One region of the Promicromonospora sp. NPDC052451 genome, then DNA from elsewhere that is predicted to be linked to it. Evidence: predicted binding sites of a transcription regulator. Region 1 holds the regulator's gene; the other holds the start of a gene.
What was found. Region 1 encodes HspR, which represses chaperone genes until heat shock. Its sites were predicted from a motif close to AAGTTGAGTCNNNNNGACTCAACTT; they were not measured.
Positions count from the first base shown of each region.

Region 2: a site for HspR is predicted at 1,717-1,741, ahead of clpB (ATP-dependent chaperone ClpB). Genes of this name have one in related genera too.

Region 1 is NZ_JBIUAP010000009.1:43,100-54,973, forward strand. Features, by position in the region: gene ACIG47_RS16695 (dipeptidase) at 1-526, shown strand, start outside; gene ACIG47_RS16700 (hypothetical protein) at 528-800, opposite strand; gene ACIG47_RS16705 (GNAT family N-acetyltransferase) at 964-1,509, opposite strand; gene dnaK (molecular chaperone DnaK) at 1,671-3,536, shown strand; gene grpE (nucleotide exchange factor GrpE) at 3,533-4,228, shown strand; gene ACIG47_RS16720 (DnaJ C-terminal domain-containing protein) at 4,302-5,303, shown strand; gene ACIG47_RS16725 (heat shock protein transcriptional repressor HspR) at 5,395-5,847, shown strand; gene ACIG47_RS16730 (DUF1540 domain-containing protein) at 5,994-6,302, shown strand; gene ACIG47_RS16735 (hypothetical protein) at 6,384-7,151, opposite strand; gene ACIG47_RS16740 (sigma-70 family RNA polymerase sigma factor) at 7,401-10,838, shown strand; gene upp (uracil phosphoribosyltransferase) at 10,851-11,486, opposite strand; gene ACIG47_RS16750 (nucleoside deaminase) at 11,657-11,874, shown strand, end outside.
Region 2 is NZ_JBIUAP010000001.1:495,704-507,577, forward strand. Features, by position in the region: gene ACIG47_RS02125 (alpha/beta hydrolase) at 1-240, shown strand, start outside; gene ACIG47_RS02130 (sulfite exporter TauE/SafE family protein) at 329-1,129, opposite strand; gene cpt (chloramphenicol phosphotransferase CPT) at 1,113-1,670, opposite strand; gene clpB (ATP-dependent chaperone ClpB) at 1,796-4,405, shown strand; gene ACIG47_RS02145 (ArsR/SmtB family transcription factor) at 4,610-5,656, shown strand; gene ACIG47_RS02150 (septum formation family protein) at 5,634-7,484, opposite strand; gene ACIG47_RS02155 (exodeoxyribonuclease III) at 7,631-8,455, opposite strand; gene ACIG47_RS02160 (ABC transporter substrate-binding protein) at 8,552-10,069, shown strand; gene ACIG47_RS02165 (ABC transporter permease) at 10,094-11,041, shown strand; gene ACIG47_RS02170 (dipeptide ABC transporter ATP-binding protein) at 11,038-11,874, shown strand, end outside.

The DNA of each region.
Region 1 (11,874 bases):
GCTGCGCGTCACGCAGGCCCCGGTGATCTTCAGCCACTCCAGCGCCCGCGCCGTCTGCGACGTGCCCCGCAACGTGCCCGACGACGTGCTCGGCACCCTGGCGACCAACGGCGGCGTCTGCATGGTGACGTTCGTGCCGCAGTTCGTGTCGCCCGCCGTGGCCGCGTGGCGTGCCGAGGGTGCGCAGGCCGCGGCGGCGGAGGGCATCCGGAGCGCCGACATCGGCGCCTTCGAGCCGTTCGTCGCCCGGTGGCAGGCGGAGCACCCCCAGCCGCGCACCACGCTGTCCGACGTCGTGGCGCACGTCGAGCACGTCCGCGAGGTGGCCGGCATCGAGCACGTCGGGCTCGGCGGCGACTACGACGGCACGCCCAGCCTCCCCGAGGGCCTCGAGGACGTGACCGGCTACCCCCGCCTGCTCGCGGCGCTCGCGGAGCGGGGCTGGTCGGACGTCGACCTCGGCCGGCTGTGCAGCGGCAACGTGCTGCGCGTCCTGCGTGACGCGGAGGCCGTCGCGGACGGCTGACTCAGCTGGGGAGCTGGACCACCTTGCGCTGGAAGCCCAGGGCCACCTTCTGCAGGGACTCCAGGGGGTCCTGGTCGTTGTGGTGGCTGATCTGCCGCAGCATCGACCCGGACGAGGCGAGCAGGGCGACGATCACGTCGCGCGCGTCCTCGCGCGTCTCGAGCGCCTCCTGGAGCAGGTCCTGGACGTGTGGTGACTTCAGGCCGTCCTCTTCGGGATCGAGCAGAGCTGTCAGGAGCGCGATCGACAACGAGCTTCCGTGGATGCTTGCCATGGTGGTCTCCCCCCGGTCGGGGCCCGGGTCCCCGGGCATCAGCCACCCCGCGGGCTGGCCCGCGGGGTACGCGTCCGACGCCCCACCCCCGCGGCCTCGGTCGTGCACCCCTGTGTACCGCAGGTCAAGGCGTCGCGCCTGTTGACGGGGGTGAAAACAGCCCTCAGTCGTGCAGGATCAGCTGGAACACGACGTGGTCCTGCCAGTCGCCCGCGATCTTCAGGTAGCTCGGCGCGTAGCCGATCTTCTCGAAGCCGACCCGCTTCAGCACCGCCTGCGAGGCCGTGTTGTGCGGCAGGGTGGCCGCCTGCAGGCGGTGCAGGCCGAGACCGTCCCGGGCGTGGGCCGCGAGGGCCTCCAGGGCGCCCGTCATCAGGCCCCGCCCCGTGTACCGCGCGTCGATCCAGTAGCCGATGTGCCCGTTCTCGAAGGCGCCGCGCACGATGTCGGTGAGGTTGAGCCGGCCCACGATCTCGCCGTCCGGCGCCTCGAGCACTGTGTACAGCGCGTTCCCGTTGGTGTTGGCGAGCACCTGGACCCACAGCCGGTCCTTGTGCCACTGCTCGGTCCAGAACTCCTCGGGCCGGGCCGGGTCCCACGGCGCCAGGTGCTCCCGGTTGCGGATGTAGGCGTGGGCGACCGCGACGGCGTCGTCCTTGGTCAGCTCGCGCAGCGTGACGCCGTCGGCGAGGGGGGTCTCGAAGGGCATGACGACACGATAGTGACGCCCGGCAGCGCCGTGGGAACTTTTCGGCGGTCGGGGAGGTTGAGTGAGGTGGACTCAACTTTGCGGCGGCGAGCTTGCTTCCCGTCGGACCCCGACCTAAAGTTGAGTGCAGAAGGCTCAATCTGTCGAGGAAGGCAGGCAACATGGCACGCGCAGTAGGTATCGACCTCGGCACCACCAACTCGGTGGTGTCGGTTCTCGAGGGTGGCGAGCCCACCGTCATCGCCAACGCGGAGGGCTCGCGGACCACCCCGTCGGTGGTCGCGTTCTCCAAGACTGGCGAGGTCCTGGTCGGTGAGGTCGCCAAGCGTCAGGCCGTCACCAACGTGGACCGCACGATCTCCTCGGTCAAGCGCCACATGGGCACCGACTGGACCGTGGACATCGACGGCAAGAACTACACGCCGCAGGAGATCTCGGCCCGCATCCTGGGCAAGCTCAAGCGCGACGCCGAGGAGTACCTGGGCGAGCCCGTCACGGACGCCGTGATCACCGTCCCGGCGTACTTCAACGACGCCGAGCGCCAGGCGACGAAGGACGCCGGGCAGATCGCCGGCCTCAACGTGCAGCGCATCGTCAACGAGCCCACCGCCGCCGCGCTCGCGTACGGCCTGGACAAGGGCAAGGAGGACGAGCTCATCCTCGTCTTCGACCTCGGTGGCGGTACGTTCGACGTCTCCCTGCTCGAGGTGGGCAAGGACGAGGACGACTTCTCGACCATCCAGGTGCGCGCCACCTCCGGTGACAACCGCCTCGGCGGCGACGACTGGGACGCCCGCATCGTCGACCACCTGATCAAGCAGGTGAAGAACTCCTCGGGCGTCGACCTGTCCAAGGACAAGATCGCGCTGCAGCGCCTCCGTGAGGCCGCCGAGCAGGCCAAGAAGGAGCTCTCGTCCGCGACGAGCACCAACATCTCGATGCAGTACCTGTCGATGAGCGAGAACGGCCCCATCCACCTGGACGAGAAGCTCACGCGCGCTCAGTTCCAGCAGATGACGCAGGACCTCATCGACCGCACCAAGGCGCCGTTCCACGCGGTGATCCGCGACGCCGGCATCTCCGTGTCGGACATCGACCACGTCGTGCTCGTGGGTGGTTCCACCCGCATGCCCGCCGTGACCGACGTCGTCAAGGAGCTCACCGGGGGCCGCGAGCCCAACAAGGGCGTGAACCCGGACGAGGTCGTGGCCGTCGGCGCCGCGCTGCAGGCCGGTGTCATCTCCGGTGACCGCAAGGACGTGCTGCTGATCGACGTCACGCCGCTGTCCCTCGGCATCGAGACCAAGGGTGGCGTGATGACCAAGCTCATCGAGCGCAACACGGCCATCCCGACCAAGCGCAGCGAGGTCTTCTCGACGGCCGACGACAACCAGCCGTCCGTGGCCATCCAGGTCTTCCAGGGCGAGCGCGAGTTCACCCGGGACAACAAGCCGCTGGGCGTCTTCGAGCTCACCGGCATCGCCCCGGCCCCGCGCGGCGTGCCGCAGATCGAGGTCACGTTCGACATCGACGCGAACGGCATCGTGCACGTGTCCGCCAAGGACCGCGGCACGGGCATGGAGCAGTCGATGAAGATCACCGGCGGTTCGGCCCTGCCCAAGGACGACATCGACCGCATGGTCAAGGACGCCGAGGCGCACGCCGAGGAGGACAAGAAGCGGCGCGAGGAGGCGGACACCCGCAACCAGGCCGAGGCCTTCGCGTACTCCATGGAGAAGCAGATCGCGGACAACCGCGACAAGCTCCCGGCCGAGGTCGTCACCGAGGTCGAGGCGGACATCGCCGCGGTCAAGTCCGCGCTGGAGGGCGAGGACGCCGAGGCCGTGAAGACGTCGTACGAGAAGCTCGGCGCGTCCTCGCAGAAGATCGGCGAGGCGCTGTACTCGGCCGAGCAGCCCGCGGCGCAGGGCGCTCAGGGCGGCCCGCAGGCGGCGAACGCGCAGTCCGCCCCCGACGAGGACGTCGTCGACGCCGAGATCGTGGACGACGAGGACGAGCGCAAGTGACCGAGGAGAACCCGCAGGGGACCCCCGAGCCCGAGGGCTCGGGGGAGCACCCCTTCCAGTTCACGGACAAGCGCAAGGTCGACAGCTCCGGCGACGAGGCGCGCCCGGCCACGCCGGGCGAGCCTGCTGCGGCGGGCGCGGAGACCCCGGAGGAGTCCGCCCCGGCGGACCAGCCGGGCGAGGCCGCCGGCCAGGAGGGCGCGTCGGACGACCCGCTGGCGGGGCTCGACTTCGAGCCCTCCGGTGACGCCGGCGAGGCCGCCGAGGTGCTGAAGGCCAAGGCCGAGGCAGCCGAGCACCTGGACGCGCTGCAGCGCGAGCGGGCCAGCTTCACGAACTACCGCAACCGGGCGCTGCGCGACCAGGAGGCCGCGCGGGACCGGGGCGTGCAGGACGTGCTGAGCGCCCTGCTGCCGGTGCTCGACGACATCGAGCGTGCCAAGCAGCACGGCGAGCTGGACGGGCCCATGGCCGCGATCGCGGAGAAGATCGACCAGAGCCTGCAGAAGTTCGGCGTCGAGCGGTTCGGCAAGGTGGGCGAGGAGTTCGACCCCACCGTGCACGAGGCGCTCATGCACTCGACCGACGCCGACGCGTCGGCCACCACGGTGAACCTCGTGGTCGAGCCCGGGTACCGGATCGGCGAGAAGGTGGTCCGGGCGGCGCGCGTGGGTGTCGTCGGACCGGAGTAGGTCTCGTCTCCCGGAGCCGGGCACGCCCTGACGGCGTGCCCGGCTCCGGGAGCACAGTGCGGAAGGAGGTGCCATGACCGGTCAGGACTGGATGGAGAAGGACTTCTACGCCGTGCTGGGCGTGTCCAAGGACGCCGACGACGCGGCCGTCAAGAAGGCCTACCGCAAGCTCGCGCGCCAGTACCACCCCGACCAGAACCAGGGGAACGCCGCAGCCGAGTCCAAGTTCAAGGAGATCGGCGAGGCCTACGCGGTCCTGTCGGACCCGGAACAGCGCCGGCAGTACGACGCCGTGCGCGCCATGGCCGGCGGTGCGCGGTTCTCCGCAGGCCCCGGCGGCGCCGGGGCGGGCGGCTTCGAGGACATCATGGGCGCGATGTTCGGCGGTGGCCAGGGCCGGGGCGGCCCGCGGGTGCGCTACTCCCAGGGCGGGGCGGGCACCGCGGGCTTCGAGGACATCCTCGGCTCGATGTTCGGCGGCAGGTCCGGCTACGCGTCCACGGGGCCGGCCGGGTTCACCGCGCCGAGCCCGGGGGCCGACATCGCGGCACAGGTCACGCTGCCGTTCCGGGCGGCCGTGGAGGGCACGACCGCGGACCTCGAGGTGGGCGGCCGCACCATCCACGCCCGGATCCCCGCGGGGATCAACGACGGCAAGAAGATCCGTCTGCGGGGCAAGGGCCAGCCCGGGACCAACGGGGGCCCGGCCGGCGACCTGGTGGTCACCGTGCACGTGGCGCCCCACCCGGTCTGGACGCTGGACGGGCACAACCTGCGGATGACGGTGCCGGTCACGTTCGCAGAAGCGGCGCTCGGCACCACGCTGGACGTGCCGACCCTCGACGGGTCGACCGTGCGGCTCAAGGTGCCCGCGGGAACGCCGTCGGGCCGAGTGCTCCGGATCAAGGGGCGCGGGGTGCGCAGCGCGAGCGCGACGGGCGACCTGCTCGTGGGCGTGCAGGTGGCCGTGCCGCAGAAGCTCAGCAAGAAGGCCAGGGAGGCGCTGGAGTCCTTCGCTGCCGAGAGCGACGGCGAGGACGTGCGCGCGGGGCTCGCCCGGCGCGCGGCCGAATGACACCCGGCGCGGTGGGGCAGGTGCCCCGCCGCGCCGGTCTCGGCTAATCTGCCGGGACGCCGGACCGGCGGTGACGAGACAGGGAGGGCACATGATCGACGACGACGCACCGGTGCTCACCGTCTCCAAGGCCGCGGAGCTCGCGGGGATGCACCCGCAGACTCTGCGGCAGTACGACCGGCTCGGTCTCGTGGTGCCGCGGCGCACGCGCGGGCGCGGCCGCCGGTACTCACGGCGGGACGTGTCACGCCTGCTCCAGGTGCAGCGGCTCGCGCAGGTCGAGGGCATCAACCTGGCCGGCATCAAGCGCATCCTCGACCTGGAGGCGCACGTCTCGGTCCTGGAGGAACGCCTCAGCGACCTGCTCATGCGCGTCCAGGAGGAGGGCCGGGTGTTCGCCGCCGGGCCGTCCGCCGGTGACGTCGTCGTCGTGCAGCGCGGGCAGCGGGTCCGCAGCACGGCGATGCGGGTCGACCTCGAGCACCGCGGGGTCGGCGGCGGCGCCGTCGTGCTCTGGCGGCCGACGCACCGCCGCGAGGAATGACGGACGATTTCAGCAATGCCATTCTTTCCTTAATGGAAATGCGTACCGGCAGATAGGTAAGGCATTCCTTGCTCTCCGCCTCCTGCATTTCTGGAATACGATCGAGGTATTCCGGAGGTCAAGCACGGCAGGCGAGGAGAGAACAGATGAGCACGCTGATGGAGATGCCCGAGGTCGTCGAGTGCTCGATCGACGGCTGCGGCTACAACCACGACCACGGCTGCCACGCGGGCGCCGTCACGATCGGCGGTCACACGGGGGACGCCTCGTGCGCCACGTTCATCCCGCTGAGCACGAAGGGTGGTCTGGAGAAGGTCATCGCCCACGTCGGTGCCTGCCAGCGCGGCGAGTGCCTGCACAACGACAACCTGGAGTGCGGCGCGCCGTCGATCCGGGTGGGTGCCGGTCCCGAGGACCCGGGCCACGCCGACTGCCTGACCTTCCAGGAGCGCTGAGTCCGCACGAGCGACAGGGCGCCCGCTCTCCGTCGAGCGGGCGCCCTGCGCTGGTTCGTGGGACGCCGGGGCGCCGCGGGCTCAGCGAGCCAGGTGGTCCAGCAGGAGCAGTGCGTCGTCGTGCGTCCCGGGCAGACGCTCCACCCAGACCCGGGTGGGCCGCCGCACCTCGGTGGTGAGGCCGAGCACCTCGGCGTTGCGCTCCACGACACGGCGGAGCGACTGGCCCAGCTCGGCGGTCGAGGGGCCGCGCTCGCAGAGCACCACGAAGGTGCCGTCCCCGATCGCGGCCATGGGGTGGCCCTCGCCGAAGACCTGGTGCAGCGTGCGGCCGATGGCCGCGGAGCGTGCCAGCCGCTGCCAGGTGTCGAGGTTGTCCAGGCCCACGTCGAGCACGAGCAGGCAGTGCGTGCTCCCGGCCGTGGTGCCCGAGCGCTGGGCCGCGCCGTACGTCTCGCGCAGCCGCTCGCCCAGGTACTCGCCGGTCGGCAGTCCTGTCGACGGGTCGCGCGTGGCGATCTGGTAGGGGACCCGCTCGCGTTCACCGACCCAGCCGATCGCCGCGGCGCGCAGCGCGCCCACGTCCGTCGGCCGGCCGAACGCGGCGTAGAGGCACGCCACGTCGTCCAGCGCCTCGGTGATCCCGGCACCGACAGCCGCCCGGGCCGCGCCCAGCCGCTCGGCGGGCGCGATCACGCCCCGGCCCTCGGCCAGGGCCTCGGCCAGTGCCTCTGCGGCGGGGTGGTCCCAGTCGTTCGGCCGGATCCAGACCGAGGCGAGGCTCGTGGCGCGCCACCGCTCGCGCAGGTCGTGAATTCGCACCCGCGCCTCCTGCTGTGACTCGCTCATGATGAAGGGACCCTCACGGGGATACATCATGACGCACCTTCGGGGTCGGAGTAGCACACTTCACCCGGAGGCTGTGGGCGATTTGTATTTTTCAGCCCCTGGGATTCGCGCTGTGGCTCTATAGTCTTGGGCAGGACACGGCCGAGAGTCTGGGTGGACGTGAAGCAAGTCGAGAGCAGTACCGGGGAGACCCCGAGCGACGCGGAACTGATCCTGCAGGTCAGGTCGGGTAACCGCGAGGCTTTTGGCGTGCTCTACGAGCGTCACGCGGCCGCCGCGCGAGCGCTCGCCCGCCAGTACGTCTCGCCCTCCGACGCCGAGGACGTCGTCGCCGACGCCTTCAGCAAGCTCTTCGAGATGCTCCGCCGTGGTGCCGGACCCGACACCGGGTTCCGCCCCTACCTCTACACCGTGGTGCGCCACCGCGCGTTCGACGTGCGGCGCGGCGCCGTGCGTACCCGGCCGAGCACGGACGACGAGATCGAGTCGGTGCTGGGCCGGGTGGCGTCCGAGGAGGACCCGGCCCTCGCCGACTTCGAGCGCAGCGTGGTCTACCGGGCGTACGCCGACCTTCCGGAGCGGTGGCGCGAGGTGCTCTGGTACGTGCTGGTCGACGACGTGAAGCCGGCGCAGGTGGCGCCGTTGCTGGGGCTCAGCCCGAACGGCGTCTCCGCGCTGCTGTACCGGGCCAAGGAGGCGCTGCGGGCCGGCTACCTGCAGCAGCACCTCACGCACGCACCGTCGGACACGTGCCGCACCGTCAACCCGCTGCTGGGCGGGTACGTGCGCGACAGCCTGTCCAAGCGGGAGACCACGAAGATCACCGAGCACCTCGCGACCTGCGGCACCTGCAGCGCGCTGGTGCTGGAGCTGCACGACGTGGCGCACGGCATGAAGACCGTCATCGCCCCGCTGGTGCTGGGCGCGGGCGGTCTCGCCCTCGTGGGCGCGGGGGCCCCGATCGGCGGGCTCGCCGTCGCGGCGAAGGCGGGCGCCGGTGCCGGTGCCGGAGCAGCGGCGGGCGCACCGGCCGCCACCACGGCGACCGTGGGCGCGGCCGGCACGTTCTCCGGCGGGGTGACGTCGGCGGTCACCGCCACGGCGGGTGCGGTCGCGTCCGCGGCGGCCGCCGCCACCGGTGGGAGCGTGGCCGCGGGCGCCATCGCGGTCGCGGCGGTCGGTGTGGTCGCGGCCCTGCAGATGGCGGCGCCGGTCGACGCCGGTCCGGTGGCCGTCGCCGACACGGTGGTCACCACGCCCGACGAGTCGGAGCAGCCCGGGACCGAGCAGGTCGACGGCCGTCCCGTGCAGCCGACCGACATCGAGCCCGGCGAGACCACCAGCCGCGCGTACCTCGTGGTCGGCTACACCGATGCGTCGACGCCGATGCGCCCGCGTGAGCGACAGGAGCTGTCGCTCACGGTCCAGAACGAGGGCGACGTCGCGGCCACGGGCACGCAGCTCGAGATCACGCTGCCCGAGGGCCTGACCGTCGCGCGGCCGGACGTGCCGTTCGGCACGGGCGCCGGTGCCCGCCTGGTGACGGCCTCGGTCGAGGACCCGGCCGGTGCCGAGCAGACCGCCGAGCCGGGTACGACGCCGACGCCCGGCGCCACCTCCGGCACGGGCAGCGCCGCGGACACTGCCACCGGCACCACCGAGGAGCCCGGCGACGCGCAGGCGATGCCGGACTCGGAACCGACCACCCCCGCCACCGTCGGGCTGGTCGAGACCGCGGCCCCGGCGGCCTGCACCCCGACGGAGCAGGACAACGTGCTGCTGTGCTCGCTGGGCGAGGTGACCGCCGGCCAGGAGCTCCGCGTCGTGGTGCCGGTCGAGGCCGGCGCGGGCGGCGACTACCCGGTCGGCGCCGTGGTCTGGGCCGACGGCATGGAACCCACCGAGATCGACCTCCCGGGCCGCACGGTCTCCCCCTTCGGTCAGGAGCTGTCCGCCGCGACCACCGACGTGTCGCTCGCGAGCCCGGGCACGGCCGCCCTGCCGGTGCGGGTGACCAGCACGGGCGACCGCGCGGTGCCGCCGGGCGGCTGGGCCGTCGACGTCACGCTGCCCGACGGCGTCACGCCGGCCGCGGCGCAGCCCGAGCTGTCCTGCGCCGCGGGCGAGCTGAAGAACGCGTGGCGCTGCACACCGCTCGCCGGCACGGACGCCGCGGCCACGGAGCTGGCCCCCGGCGCCACCGCCGACGTGGCCCTGAACATCGCGACGGTGACGCCGTCGACCTCGGAGTACGCCGTGCTCGGCTCTGCCAACGTCCGCCCGGTCCTGGACGGCAACGCCCACTCGGCGCTGGCCACCCTGGCGGTGACCTCGGCCTGGGCCGACGCCGCCGACGGTGTCGGCACGGTCGCCGCGTCGTGCGTCGCCACGGGCGGTGCCGGCGTCGCGCAGGCGGCCGTCACGGGGACGTACACCAACACGACCCAGCGGACGGTCCGGGTCGCCCTGGAGGCCGCCGGCGAGCAGGTCGCCTCGAAGGAGCCGCTCGCCCCGGGCGAGTCGGTCCGGCTGACGGTGCCCGACGGGCTGCGGCTCCCGGCCGGCCAGGCGGTCTTCGCCCTGGCCACCGACGTGGAGGGCGGCACGTACACGACGCGGGTCGCCGCCGGTGAGCACCAGCGGGCGGACTGCTACGTGCCGAAGTGGGACACGGACACGAGCGTGCGCACCCTCAACCAGGGCGGCACCGTGGCCGTGGAGGGCTCGATCACCAACCGGACCGACGAGACGATGACCGCGGTCATGCTCGTCCCGGTGGGCGACAGCACCCTGGAGTCGGTGCGCGTCCCGGTCGCGGCCGGCGGCAGCGTGACCCTCACGGTGAACACGGACCGCACGCAGCTCCCGGCGGGCGAGGTCACGTTCCGCCTCTCCCGCGAGGGCGTGGACACCGACGGCGACCTCCCGGTGGACCCGGTGGTGCCCAAGACCCACCCGACGGCGTCCTACGGTGCCGCGCGGATCGCCCCCGCGGTGGTCTCCTCGACGGTGGCCGCGGGCGCCTGCGAGTTCGACGCGACGCAGGACCACTCGGTGCAGACCTTCGTGGTCTCGGTGAGCAACAAGGAGTCGACCCTGCCCGTCCTGTTCCACGTGGGTGGCGTGTCCCGGACGGTCGCCGCCGGCGAGGCGATGCAGATCGAGTACCCGGTGGTCTGGGGCACCTCGACGGTCGAGGTGAAGGCGGCGGGTCGCACGCTGGGCACGCTCGACACGCAGTTCGAGTCGTGCGCCGAGCTCACCTGGCCCACGCAGGACCTGGGCGTGACGGTCGCCGCCGAGTGCACCGACTACCGGGTGGCGCTGACGGCGGCGGTCGAGAACCGCACCGCGCACGACTGGATGGGTGTCCTGGTGCGGGAGAGCAGCGGCGAGGTGGGCGCCGAGGCGCAGGTCGCCGCGGGCCAGACCACCCCGCTGACGCTCGTCCGCGACACCCTCATCAGCGAGGGCAGCAACGTGAGCGTGCGGCTCACGCGCGAGCTGGAGGGGAACACGCACACGGTCGAGCGGTCCTTCTGGGCCAAGGGCGCCGCCTGCCTCAACCCGGACGGCAGCGACGTGTGCGAGCCGGCCCCGGAACCGGAGCAGGGCGCCACGCCCGCCGCGACGGCAGGCCCCTCGCGCACGGGCCGGGGCTGGCCCTGGGGCGGCTACTGCGAGTGACCCCCCGGTCGCTCAGACGATGCCGTACAGCCGGTCCCCGGCGTCGCCCAGACCCGGCACGATGTAGGCCTTCTCGTTGAGCCGCTCGTCGACGGCGGCGACGACCACCGTGAGGTTGGCCCGGTCGCCGACGTGCTCCTCCAGGAGCTGGATGCCCTCCGGTGCCGCGAGCAGGCACACCGCGGTGACCTCGCGGGCGCCGCGCTCCAGCACGTAGTCGATGGCGGCGACCAGCGTGCCGCCCGTGGCGAGCATCGGGTCGATGAGGAAGACGTGGCGGCCCGTGAGGTCGTCGGGCAGCCGGTTCGCGTACGTGACGGCCTTGAAGGTCTCCTCGTCGCGGACCAGGCCGAGGAACCCGACCTCGGCGGTGGGCAGCAGGCGGCTCATGCCGTCGAGCATGCCCAGGCCGGCGCGCAGGATCGGCACCACCAGCGGCGGCGGGGACGCGAGCCGGGTGCCCGTCATGGTGGTGATCGGCGTCTTCACCTCGTGGGGCTCGGTGGCGATCTCGCGCGTGGCCTCGTAGGCCAGCAGCGTGACGAGCTCGTCCACCAGCAGGCGGAAGGTGGGCGAGGCCGTGGTCTCGTCCCGCAGGACGGTCAGCTTGTGGGCGACCAGGGGATGATCGACGACGTGGAGGCGCATGACGCCAACGCTACCGGGCGGCGGCGCACCGACACGGCGCGAAACCCCGGAACGTAGCGAGCCCCACACCTGCCGACGCGTTGTCGGACCTGCGGGTCACTAGGGTGACCTGTGTGTCTGACACCGCGGGGATGAGCGTCGCCGAGCGGCGCGCGTACTGGGAGCGCCTGATGGGTACCGCGCTCGACGAGGCACGCCGCGCCCTCGGCACCGGCGACGTACCGGTCGGAGCCCTGCTGCTCGACGAGTCGGGGCGCACGATCGGCGTCGGGCACAACGAGCGGGAGGCCACGGGGGACCCGACCGCGCACGCCGAGGTGCTCGCGATGCGGGCCGCGGCCCGGGCGCGCGGCGAGTGGCGGCTGACCGGCTGCACGCTCGTGGTGAC
Region 2 (11,874 bases), on a different contig from region 1:
ACCGACGAGGGGCCGCGCAACGTGCTGATCATGCAGAACCGTCGTGACCCGGCGACGCCGCACCTGGGCGCCGAGCTGGCCCGGGAGAAGTTCGGCGAGCGTGCCCGGCTCGTGAGCGTGGACGGCAGCGGTCACGGCGTCTACGTCATCGGCGGCAACGCGTGCGCCCTGAACGCCGGGACGGCCTACCTGGTCGACGGCGAGATGCCGCGCCGCGACCAGTCCTGCCGGGCGGACTGACCGGCTCGCCGCCGCTCTCGGGACCCGGCTCTCTTCGCTCTGGCATCGTCCGGAGCCGAGAAAGTCGGGTCTCGAAGGACGGGGGGGTCTAGTGTGGCCGCCTCTCCAGCGCCTTGCGGACCTGCTGGATCAGGGCGAAGACGAGCAGCGCGGCGAACGCGACCGACGCGACCCGGTCGGGCAGCACCACCGACAGGCTGGCGCCGCCGAACGAGAAGGCCGAGGCCACCAGGCCGATGAGCGCGGCGGTCTTCAGGTGCACCAGGCCGTTGCGTGCGTTGACCCAGGTGCCGGAGACGGCGGTGGGGATCATCGCGACCAGCGACGTGCCCTTGGCCAGGGCGGGCGCGAAGTCGAACAGCGCCGACAGGCCCGGCACGGCGAGCTGGCCGCCGCCGATGCCGAGCAGACCCGAGGCGACGCCCATGACGAGGCCGAGGCCCACCATGCCGGCGCCGTCGAGCAGGCTGGGCAGGCCCTCCGCGGTGTCCACCTCCGGGGGTTCGCCGAACCCGTCGAGCAGCGACCGCACGATCCCGGCGACCAGCACGCCGACGAACAGCCAGCGCAGCAGCGACTCCGGCACCCGGGCGAGCAGGCGCGCACCCACGACCGCGCCGATCACCGAGCCCACGACGAGCAGGCCCGCGGCGACCAGGTCCACGGCCTGGTGCGTCAGGTACGGGATGGACCCGACGATGGCGGCCGGCAGGATCGCGGCCAGCGAGTAGGCGCTGGCCCGGCGCTGCGTCAGGCCGCCCAGCGAGGTCAGGAGCGGCACCATGACGATGCCGCCGCCCAGGCCGAACAGTCCCGAGAAGGAGCCTCCGACGATCCCGACGAGGGCGGCGCGAGGGGGTGTCAGGGAGTCGTCAGTCTGCTCGGTCACCTCGTGATGATCTCAGGTGCGCGGCGATGGTCCGCGCACAGTCCACGGAGCTGGTGCCCGTGGTGTCGACCTCGAGGTCGTAGGCGACACCCTGGTGCACGACGTCGGCCTGCTTCGCGGCCATGCCCGCCACCCGGTCGCCGCGTGCCGCCTCGCGCTGGCCGGCGACGGCCGGGTCGCACCGCACACCGACCCAGAGCGCCGGCACGTCGCCCAGCGCGTCGAGCCAGCGGCGCTGGGAGGCGGCGCCCCCGAGGAAGACGTCGTCGACCACGACGTGCGCTCCGGCGCGCGCCATGGCGACCAGTCCGGTGATCCAGGCGTCCTGGAGCGCCATGAACTCGTGCCCGACGTCGACGCCGCCGTCGTCCGCGAAGCCGATCCCGTCGCCGCCGGTCGTGAGCCGTGCGGGCATCGCGTCGACGAGGGTGTCGATGCTGAGCGACAGCCAGGCGCCCGGGAGCACGGCCTGGAGGCTCCGTGCGATCGCGGACTTGCCGGAGCTGGAGCCGCCGTTGAGCACGATGACCTGGGTGTTCATGGGATCACGCTACGAGTGTCGGCGGCACGCGCTAGAGTGAAAATCCAAGTTGAGTGGAATAGACTCAACTTTGATCAGGTTCCCTGGACAGACCCCTGCCCACGTCATCAGCCCCGGGAGGCTTCATGGACACCAAGTTCACGACCATGTCGCAGCAGGCGATCGGCGACGCGATCCAGTCGGCGTCCGCCGCCGGCAACCCGCAGCTCGAGCCGGTCCACCTGCTCGCCTCGCTGCTCCAGCAGGAGAACGGCGTGGCCGTAGGGCTGCTCGACGCGGTCGGGGCGAACGCGCAGGCCATCGGACAGCAGGTGCGCGCGGCGCTCGTCGCCCTGCCCCAGGCCAGCGGCGCGAGCACCGCCCAGCCCAGCGCGAGCCGCGCCCTGGCGACGGTGCTCGACCTGGCGGGCAAGGAGGCCCAGGGGCTGGGCGACGAGTACGTCTCGACCGAGCACCTGCTCATCGCGCTGGCGGCCGGCCAGTCGTCCGCGGCCCGCATCCTGTCCGACGCCGGGGCCACCGCCGACGCCCTGCGCGCGGCGCTGCCCGCCGTCCGCGGGTCCGGGCGGGTCACCAGCCCCAACCCGGAGGGCACGTACAAGGCGCTGGAGCAGTACGGCACGGACCTGACCCAGCAGGCCCGGGACGGCAAGCTGGACCCGGTGATCGGCCGCGACTCGGAGATCCGCCGCGTGATCCAGGTGCTCAGCCGCCGCACCAAGAACAACCCGGTGCTCATCGGCGAGCCCGGCGTCGGCAAGACCGCCGTCGTCGAGGGCCTGGCCCAGCGCATCGTCGCCGGTGACGTGCCCGAGTCCCTCAAGGGCAAGCGTCTGGTCGCGCTGGACCTGGCGAGCATGGTCGCTGGCGCCAAGTACCGGGGCGAGTTCGAGGAGCGGCTGAAGGCGGTCCTGGAGGAGATCACGGCGTCGGACGGCGAGGTGGTCACCTTCATCGACGAGCTGCACACGGTGGTCGGCGCGGGAGCCGGCGGCGAGGGTGCCATGGACGCCGGCAACATGCTCAAGCCGATGCTGGCGCGCGGCGAGCTGCGTCTCGTGGGCGCCACGACCCTCGACGAGTACCGCGAGCACATCGAGAAGGACCCGGCCCTGGAGCGGCGCTTCCAGCAGGTCTTCGTCGGCGAGCCGTCGGTCGAGGACACGGTGGCGATCCTGCGTGGGCTCAAGGAGCGCTACGAGGCGCACCACAAGGTGACGATCGCCGACTCGGCGCTCGTGGCCGCGGCCACGCTCTCCGACCGGTACATCTCCGGGCGGCAGCTTCCGGACAAGGCGATCGACCTGGTCGACGAGGCGGCGTCGCGCCTGCGCATGGAGCTCGACTCGTCCCCGGTGGAGATCGACGAGCTGCAGCGTGCCGTCACGCGGCTGGAGATGGAGGAGGTGGTCCTGTCCGAGTCGGAGGACGCGGCGTCGAAGGACCGGCTGGAGCGCCTCCGCGCCGACCTGGCCGACCGCCGGGAGGCCCTGGCCGCGCTCACCGCGCGCTGGGAGTCCGAGAAGGCGGGCCACAACCGGGTCGGTGACCTGCGCGCGCGCCTCGACGAGCTGCGGACCGACGCCGAGCGCAAGCTCCGCGAGGGCGACCTCGAGGGCGCCGCCCGGATCCAGTACGGCGAGATCCCGGGGGTCGAGAAGCAGCTCGCCGCGGCCGAGCAGGAGGAGTCCGAGGTCGAGAGCCTGCCGTCCCCGGACCAGCCGATGATCGCGGACAAGGTCGGTGCCGACGAGATCGCGGAGGTCGTCGCGGCGTGGACCGGCATCCCCGCCGGGCGCCTGCTCCAGGGCGAGTCCGAGAAGCTCCTGCACATGGAGGAGGTGCTCGGGCAGCGCCTCATCGGTCAGAAGGCCGCGGTGTCCGCGGTGTCCGACGCCGTGCGGCGCACCCGGGCGGGCGTCGCCGACCCCGACCGGCCCACGGGATCCTTCCTGTTCCTCGGCCCCACGGGCGTGGGCAAGACGGAGCTCGCCAAGGCGCTGGCGGACTTCCTGTTCGACGACGAGCGCGCCATGGTGCGCATCGACATGTCCGAGTACGGGGAGAAGCACTCCGTGGCCCGCCTCGTCGGTGCCCCTCCGGGGTACGTCGGGTACGAGGAGGGCGGTCAGCTCACCGAGGCCGTGCGGCGGCGGCCCTACACGGTGGTGCTGCTGGACGAGGTGGAGAAGGCGCACCCCGAGGTCTTCGACATCCTGCTCCAGGTGCTCGACGACGGGCGCCTGACGGACGGCCAGGGCCGCACCGTGGACTTCCGCAACACCATCCTGGTGCTGACCTCCAACCTCGGTTCGCAGTTCCTCGTGGAACCGATGCTGTCGGACGAGGAGCGGCGCGAGTCCGTCATGACGGCCGTGCGCGCGGCGTTCAAGCCGGAGTTCCTCAACCGGCTGGACGACGTCGTGGTCTTCGACGCCCTGACGCTCGACGAGCTGGGCAGCATCGTGGACCTGCAGGTGGACGCGTTCGCCACGCGGCTCGGTGACCGGCGCATCACGCTGGACGTGACGCCGGCCGCCCGCGAGTGGCTCGCCCTGGAGGGCTTCGACCCCGCCTACGGTGCCCGGCCGCTGCGCCGCCTGGTGCAGCGCGAGATCGGCGACCGCCTCGCACGGCTGCTGCTCTCGGGCGAGGTGTCCGACGGGGACGCGGTGGTCGTGGACCGCGGGGAGGGCGAGGGGCTGACCCTCGGCAGGCAGCCCCAGACCGTCTGACCCGAGCGCCCGGAACCGCGTCCCGTGTGACGGTGTTGTGAAGGTGTGGGCCTGGCCGACCAGTACCGGTTCACCCGCGCGTCCCTCTGAGTGCGGGTGAATCGGTGCATGGCGCGTCGCGTACCGGGGTCCCGCACGTCAGGGGCCGCGGGGGGGCGAGCCAACGGGGGCCACGGGGAGAGGCGGACGGTCAGGGAGGGCCTGATGCTGCGGTTCCACTTCACGTCGGACGATCTTGCCCGGGTCCGGATAGCACCGGGCCCGGACCCCATGTGGGAGGTGTTGCTCAGCGCCCACGTGGTGAACCAGCGCCCGAGCGTGCCGATGTTCGCGGCCTGGCGCGGGCGGGTGCTGTCGGGTCTGCCGCCCGCAGCCAGGATGTTGCTGCGCCTGGCACCGCCGCGCGGCTACTCGCCGGACTTCCTCACGCCGCTCACCGGCACGGACGACTTCGAGACGGGCCTCGACGCCGTGCTCTCGACCTCCCGGTCCCGGCTCGGCACCGACCTGGCGCGGCTGACGCGCGGGACCCGGCCGCACCTGTGGATGCGCGACCTCGCGTCCGGGTCCGCGCCGGCCGTCCGCGGGCTCGGCGTCGCGATGCGGGCCTACTACGAGCAGGCGATCGGGCCCTACTGGAGCGGGATCCGCGCCGCCGTCGACCTCGACCGGGCCGCCCGGACCCGGGCCTGGGTGGAGGGCGGTACCGAGCAGGCCCTGCGGACCCTGCACCCCTCGGTGCGGTGGGAGCACCCGGTCCTGTCCGTGGTGACGGCGGCGGAGCGGGACGTCGACCTGGCCGGCCGCGGCCTGCTGATCATCCCGTCGTACTTCTGCCTCCGTGCCCCGATCACGCTGGCCGACCCGGAGCTGCCGCCCGTGCTGCTCTACCCGATCGTGCACGAGCACGCGGTGCCGGAGCACGGCCTGGAGGCGGCGTCCGGCGGCGGCCGTCAGCTCACCGCGCTGCTCGGCCGGACCCGGGCGTCCGTGCTGCGCGCGCTCGGTACCGGGGCCACGACCAGTGAGATCGCCCAGCGGCTCGCGATCTCGCCGGCCTCCGCGTCGGAGCACGCGACCGTGCTGCGCAACGCAGGGCTGGTCGCGTCCGGGCGGGAGCGCAACTCCGTGATCCACGCGCCGACCCCGCTGGGGCAGACCCTGCTCGACGGTTGCGTCGGTCAGAGCCCGGCGGCGCCCGCGCTGCTGCTGCCGCCGCGCCAGGCGGTCACTGCAGCAGATCCTGCGTGATCGGGTCCGCGGTGGCCGCGAGGCACAACCCGACCCGGTCGCCGTCGTCCCACGACGCCTCGCTCGGGCCCCAGACCACGTACCGCACGGTGTTCACGACCGGGCTGTTCCGCGCGACCGGTCCGAGCTGCTTGGTGCCGCACACCTGGGCCACGCGCTTGTCCACCTCGTCGCGTCCCGGCCAGACGGCGGCGTCCGCGAAGTCGGTGCGCCCGACGACCTGTGCCGTGTGCGGCTCGTCGCAGGGCACCGCGAGCACCTCGGAGACCTCACCGTCGTCGGGGACGGTCTCCACGCAGGACCCGAGCACGAGCTGGAGCGGGTGCACCTCGCGGGGCTCGGCGATCATCGCCTCGATCGGCTCCCACTGCTGCCGGGCCACCATGTTCACGACGACGGCGACCACCGCCACCACCGCGATCACCGCGACCACGGCGCCCCCGACCAGGGCATAGCGGCGGCGCTTGGCGGACTCGTCGGCGGGCGTGGCCGGACGCCAGCCCGCGTACGTGGCCTCGGGAGCGTAGTCGTGCACTGCGGGGAACCCGTGCGCCGCGTTCCCGGGTGCCGCCGGGAACGGCGACGGCGGCTGCTGCGGGGCGGTGGGCTGCGCCGACGCTCCCGGGTGGTGCTGCACGGGTGCCGCGGGGGTCGGGAACGGGCTCGGTGGGGCGGCGGTCGGCGGGGTGTGCGTGGTGGGCGCGGCGAACAGGTCCGGTGTGCCGGTCGCCTCGGCGTCATCGACGGCCTGGGACGGGGCAGTGTGCTCGACGCTCGTGTGCTCGACGGCGGCCTGCTCGGACTCCGCCTGCTCGACGTCTGCCTGCTCGGTCTCCGCGCCGTCGGCAGGCGGGTCCGCCGGGGTCGCGGCCGACGTGTCCTCGGCGCCTGCCCCTGGCTCCCGGTTGCGGTCCGTGCTGACCTCGCCGACCACGGTGCGCGGCCCGAGCGCCTTCTTGTGCGCCTCGGCGATCGCCGCGAACGACAGCGCCTTGAAGTCGAGGTCGGCGTCGGTGATCGGGGCCACGGACGTCGTGGACCGTGCGTTCTCCGCGTCCGAGGCCGTAGCCGGTGCGGGCTCCTCGGGCTCCTCGGGCTTCTCGTGCTCCTCAGGTGACGCGGGCTCGGTCGTGCCGGGGGCCGGGGTGTCCGCGGCCTGCGCCGTCGGGGCCTGCGTTTCCGTCGGGGCCGGAGTGTCTGCGGGCCCCGGACCGTCGGCCGGAGCGTCACCGGCTGGAGCGTCCCCGGCGTGCGCAGCGTCGGCGTGCGCAGCGTCCGCGGGTGCGGCGCTCGCGGGTGCGGTCTTGCTCGGCGGGGTGGCGGTCGGCGGCGTCGCCTCCTCGGGCGAGGCGGGCGGCACGACGCTGATCTCCTCGGTGGGCGCCTCGCTGCGACCGCCGGGGCTGCCACCCGTGGCCGCTCGCTCCGTCTGTGCCGTGGCCTCCGGGGACGCCTCCGGCTCCGTGGCCTCGACAGCCGTCTTGCCGGTCGTCTCGTCGACCGTCTCGCCGACGGTCTCGTCAGCGGTCTCGATCCTGTCGTCCGAAAGCTCCGGCTCCGGCGCGGCACCCTCGGCGGCCTGCTCGTTCGTGGTGTCGCCCGCGCTCGTGACCGCCTCGTCCGGCCCGTTCTCGTCGCTGTCCGCGGCGTCGCTGTCCGCGGCGGGCTCGGCTCGCTCGTCCGTGGCGCTCACCGGCGTCGTGCCCGCGTCGCCGTCCGTCACGTGCTCCTGCTCCGACTTCCCCGCGGATGCCTTCTCGACAGGATCCGTCTCGGGGGTCCCCGCGGCTTCGGTGGAGGCCGGGAACTGGTCGGGCGTCGACGTCATGCAGGTTAACTTACCGATATTCGGCAACGACCTGATCACCGGAACGATGCCCGGTTCGGGTGCACTCGGGATATGGACAATTTCACCCGCTGATTTCCTCATCACGGGTGGAACCCGCGGCGGGCGTCGGGCGTACGCGGACGGTGTCAGTCCGCCAGGTCGACGATCACCGGCACGTGGTCGGAGGCGCCCTTGCCCTTGCGCTCGTCACGGTCCACGAGAGCGCCCGCCGCACGGGGCGCCAGCGCGGGCGAGGCCCAGCAGAAGTCGATCCGCAGGCCCTTGTTCCGGGGAAAGGCGAGCTGCTGGTAGTCCCAGTAGGTGTACGTGTGCTCGGCGGGGAGGAACTTCCGCGTCAGCTCGGTGTAGCCCGCGTCGCCGAAGGCGTCGAACGCGGCCCGTTCGGGCGGCGACACGTGGGTCTTGCCCGCGAAAGCGGTGGCGTCGTACACGTCGGTGTCGAGCGGGATCACGTTCCAGTCGCCCATGAGCGCGACGGCGTCCTGCGCCCCCGCCCACGTCACCGCGGCCTCGCGCAGGGCCTCCAGCCAGGCCAGCTTGTACGCGTAGTGCGGGTCGTCCAGCGCCCGGCCGTGCGGCACGTAGAGGCTCCACACGCGGACGCCGCCGCACGTCGCACCGATGGCGCGTGCCTCGATCGGCGGATCCACGTCGAGCAGCGCGTCCGGGCCGTCGGCGGTGATCGTCTTCGCGAAGCCCGGCTGCCCGGGGAACCGGGTGGCGACGTCGTCCAGCCCGACGCGCGACGCGATGGCCACGCCGTTCCACTGCGAGAGCCCGAAGTGCGCGACCTCGTACCCCGCGGCCTCGAACGCCGCGGCGGGGAACTGGTCGTCACGGCACTTGGTCTCCTGGATCGCCAGCACGTCGGCCTGCGACCGGTCCAGGAAGGCGAGCACGCGGTCGATCCGGGTGCGGATGGAGTTCACGTTCCAGGTCACGAGGCGCACCCGGACAGCGTACGTGGGGTGCCCCGCGCTGTGATCCCGGCCCCACTTCCCGGACCGGCGATAATCGAGATGTTTCACCCCGACTAGGCTGGTCGCGTGCAGATCCTCAGCGGGCGTCGCGCCCTCGGCGCCGTCGTCGTCCTCACGTCAACGGCCCTGGTCGCGGCGTGCTCCGCCGGCAGCTCCTCCGGCGCGGACGGCGGTGCCCGCACGGACGTCGTCGTCGGGCTCACCGGGGAGCCGACCAACCTCGACTTCACCACGACGTCGGGCTCGGCCATCCCGCAGCTCCTGATGAACAACGTGTACGAGGGCCTGGTGACCATCGACCAGGAGGGCGAGGTGCAGCCGCAGCTCGCCGAGTCGTGGGAGGTCAGCGGGGACCGCACCGTCTACACGTTCACGCTGCACGACGGCGTCACGTTCTCCGACGGCTCCGCCTTCACCGCCGACGACGTCGTCTCGTCGATCGCCCGCGTGCAGGACGACTGGACGCTGAGCCTGAAGTCCAAGATGGACGTCGTCGAGAGCGCCGAGGCGACCAGCGACACCGAGGTCGTCGTCACCCTGCGGCACCCGAGCAACGCGTGGCTGTTCGACATGGGCACGTCGGTCGGCGCGATGTTCCCGGACGACCTGCCCGCGGACCTGGCCACCGAGGCGGTCGGCACCGGCCCGTACACCGTGACGGAGGTCGCGACCGGCGAGCACGTCACGCTCGCCGCCCGCGACGACTACTGGGGCGAGGCCCCCGCGATCAGCGAGGTGACCGTCCGCTACTTCGCCGACGCGAACGCGCAGGCCAACGCGGTGCGCGCCGGCGACGTCGACATGGCGTACAACATGCAGGCGCCCGACCTGCTGGCCGGCCTGGAGCAGGACGACCGCCTGCAGGTCGTCGACGGCACCTCGACCGGCGAGGTCCTGCTGGCCCTGAACAACGCCGAGCCGCCCTTCGACGACCTCCGGGTGCGCCGCGCCGTCATGTACGCGATCGACCGCCAGGCCGTGCTCGACACGGCGTGGGCGGGCCACGGCGAGCTCATCGGCTCGATGGTGCCGCCGACCGACCCCTACTACCAGGACCTGACCGACGCCTACCCGTACGACCCGGACCGCGCCCGCGAGCTCCTGGCCGAGGCCGGCGTCGAGGACCTGAGCATCACCTTCGACGTACCGACCCGCCCCTACGCGGAGGCCGTGGCCCAGGTGGTGGTGTCGCAGCTCGCGGACGTCGGCATCGACGCGACCATCGTCCCCGCGGAGTTCCCCGCCGTCTGGCTGGACAAGGTGTTCACCGAGCACGACTACCAGATGTCGGTGATCCTCCACACCGAGGCCCGGGACATGCTGACGATCTTCGGCGACCCCGACTACTACATCGGCTACGACAACCCGCAGGTCGCACAGGTCGCCGAGCAGGCCGACGAGGGCAGCCCGGACCAGTACGTCGCGGGCATGCAGGAGGTGGCCCGGATGATCGTGGACGACGCCGCGAGCGACCCGCTGTTCCTCTTCCCCAACACGGTGGTGGCCGACGCCGCCCTGACGGGCATCGCCGCGAACGCCACCACGGAGTCCATGGACCTGACCGGCCTGCGCTGGTCCGACTGACCGGGCCCGACGCCGCCACCGCCCGTGCTCAGACACCTCGCCTCGCACGCCGCCCAGCTCGTCGCCACGCTCCTGGTGGCGACGGCGGCGATCTTCGTGCTGCTGCGGGTGCTGCCCGGCGACCCCGCCGTCGTCGCGCTCGGCATCGAGGCGTCCCCGGAAGCTCTCGCGGCCTGGCGCGCCGAGCACGGGACGGACGGGTCGCTGCTCGTCCAGTACCTGGAGTGGATGGGCGGGCTGTTCACCGGGGACCTCGGTACGAGCTATGTGACGTCGCAGGACCTCACGCCGCTGGTCGCCGACCGCGTCCAGGTCACCGGCGTCCTGGTGCTGCTCGGCATGCTGATCGCCCTCGTGGTGGCGGTACCGCTCGGCACGCTGGCCGCCGTCTGGCACCGGAACGCGGGCGGCGTCGCGCTGTCCGCCGTCAGCCAGGTCGGTGTGGCCGTGCCGAACTTCCTCGTCGGGGTGCTGCTCGTGTCGCTGTTCGCGGTGCGGCTGGGCTGGCTGCCGTCGGGCGGGTGGACGGCACCCGCCGACGGCCTCGGCGAGTTCTGGCGCCACGTGCTGCTGCCGGCCGTCGCCCTGGGGTCCGTGCAGGCCGCGATCATCACGCGCTACGTGCGCAGCGCCGTGCTGGAGATCATGCGCGAGGACTTCCTGCGCACCGCCCGGGCCACGGGGCTCACCTTCGCCGGGGCCCTGGTGCGCCACGGGCTGCGCAACGCCGGCGTGCCGATCGTGACCGTGGTGGGCGTGCAGATCGCGTCGATGCTGATCGGCGCCGTCGTGATCGAGCGGGTGTTCGCCGTGCCGGGCCTCGGCAGCCTCCTGCTGGACTCCGTGGGCAACCGTGACCTGCTCGCCGTGCAGTCGATCGTGGCGGTGCTCGTGGTCCTGGTGGTGCTGCTGAACTTCCTGGTCGACCTCGCCTACACCCTGCTGGACCCGCGGCTGCGGAGGGCGTCATGACCGATCCGCGCACCGTCGCCGCCGCCGGCACCGCGCCGCCGCTCACGGACGTGCCGCGCCGCCGGCGCCGGGTGCACCCCCAGCTCGTCATCGGCGCGGTGCTGGTCGGGCTCGTGCTGGTCACCGCGCTCGTGTCCCTCGTCTGGACCCCCTACGACCCGGAGCACGCGGGCGGCGAACGCCTGCTGCCGCCCGGCGCCGAGCACTGGTTGGGCACCGACCGCTTCGGCCGCGACGTGTTCTCGCAGGTGATGGCCGGCGCGCAGATCACCCTGCTGGTGGGGGTGGTCGCCGTTGGCATCGCTGCAGTGGCCGGCGTACCCCTCGGCGTGCTGGCGGGCATGCGCCGCGGGCGGCTCGGTGCCCTGCTCATGCGCGGCAGCGACATCCTGCTCGCGTTCCCGGGGCTGCTGCTCGCCATCGTGCTGGGTGCCGTCTACGGTGCGGGCACCGTGACCGCCATGGTCGCGCTCGGCATCGGCTCGATCCCCGCGTTCGCGCGCGTGGCCCGCAGCGGCACCCTCCAGGTGATGCGCTCCGACTACGTGCTCGCCGCCCGGGCCGCCAACCGCGGCGAGCTCGCGATCGCGCGGCGGCACGTGCTGCCCAACATCGCGGGCACCGTGCTGGTGCAGTGCTCCGTCAACTTCGCCGTCGCCGTGCTCGCCGAGGCCGGGCTGTCGTTCCTCGGCCTGGGCACGCCCCCGCCCACGCCGTCGTGGGGCCGCATGCTGCAGGAGTCCCAGCAGTTCCTCGGCGTGGCCGACCATCTCGCGATCGTGCCCGGCGTGGCCGTGGCGGTCGCGGTGCTCGGGTTCAACCTGCTGGGCGAC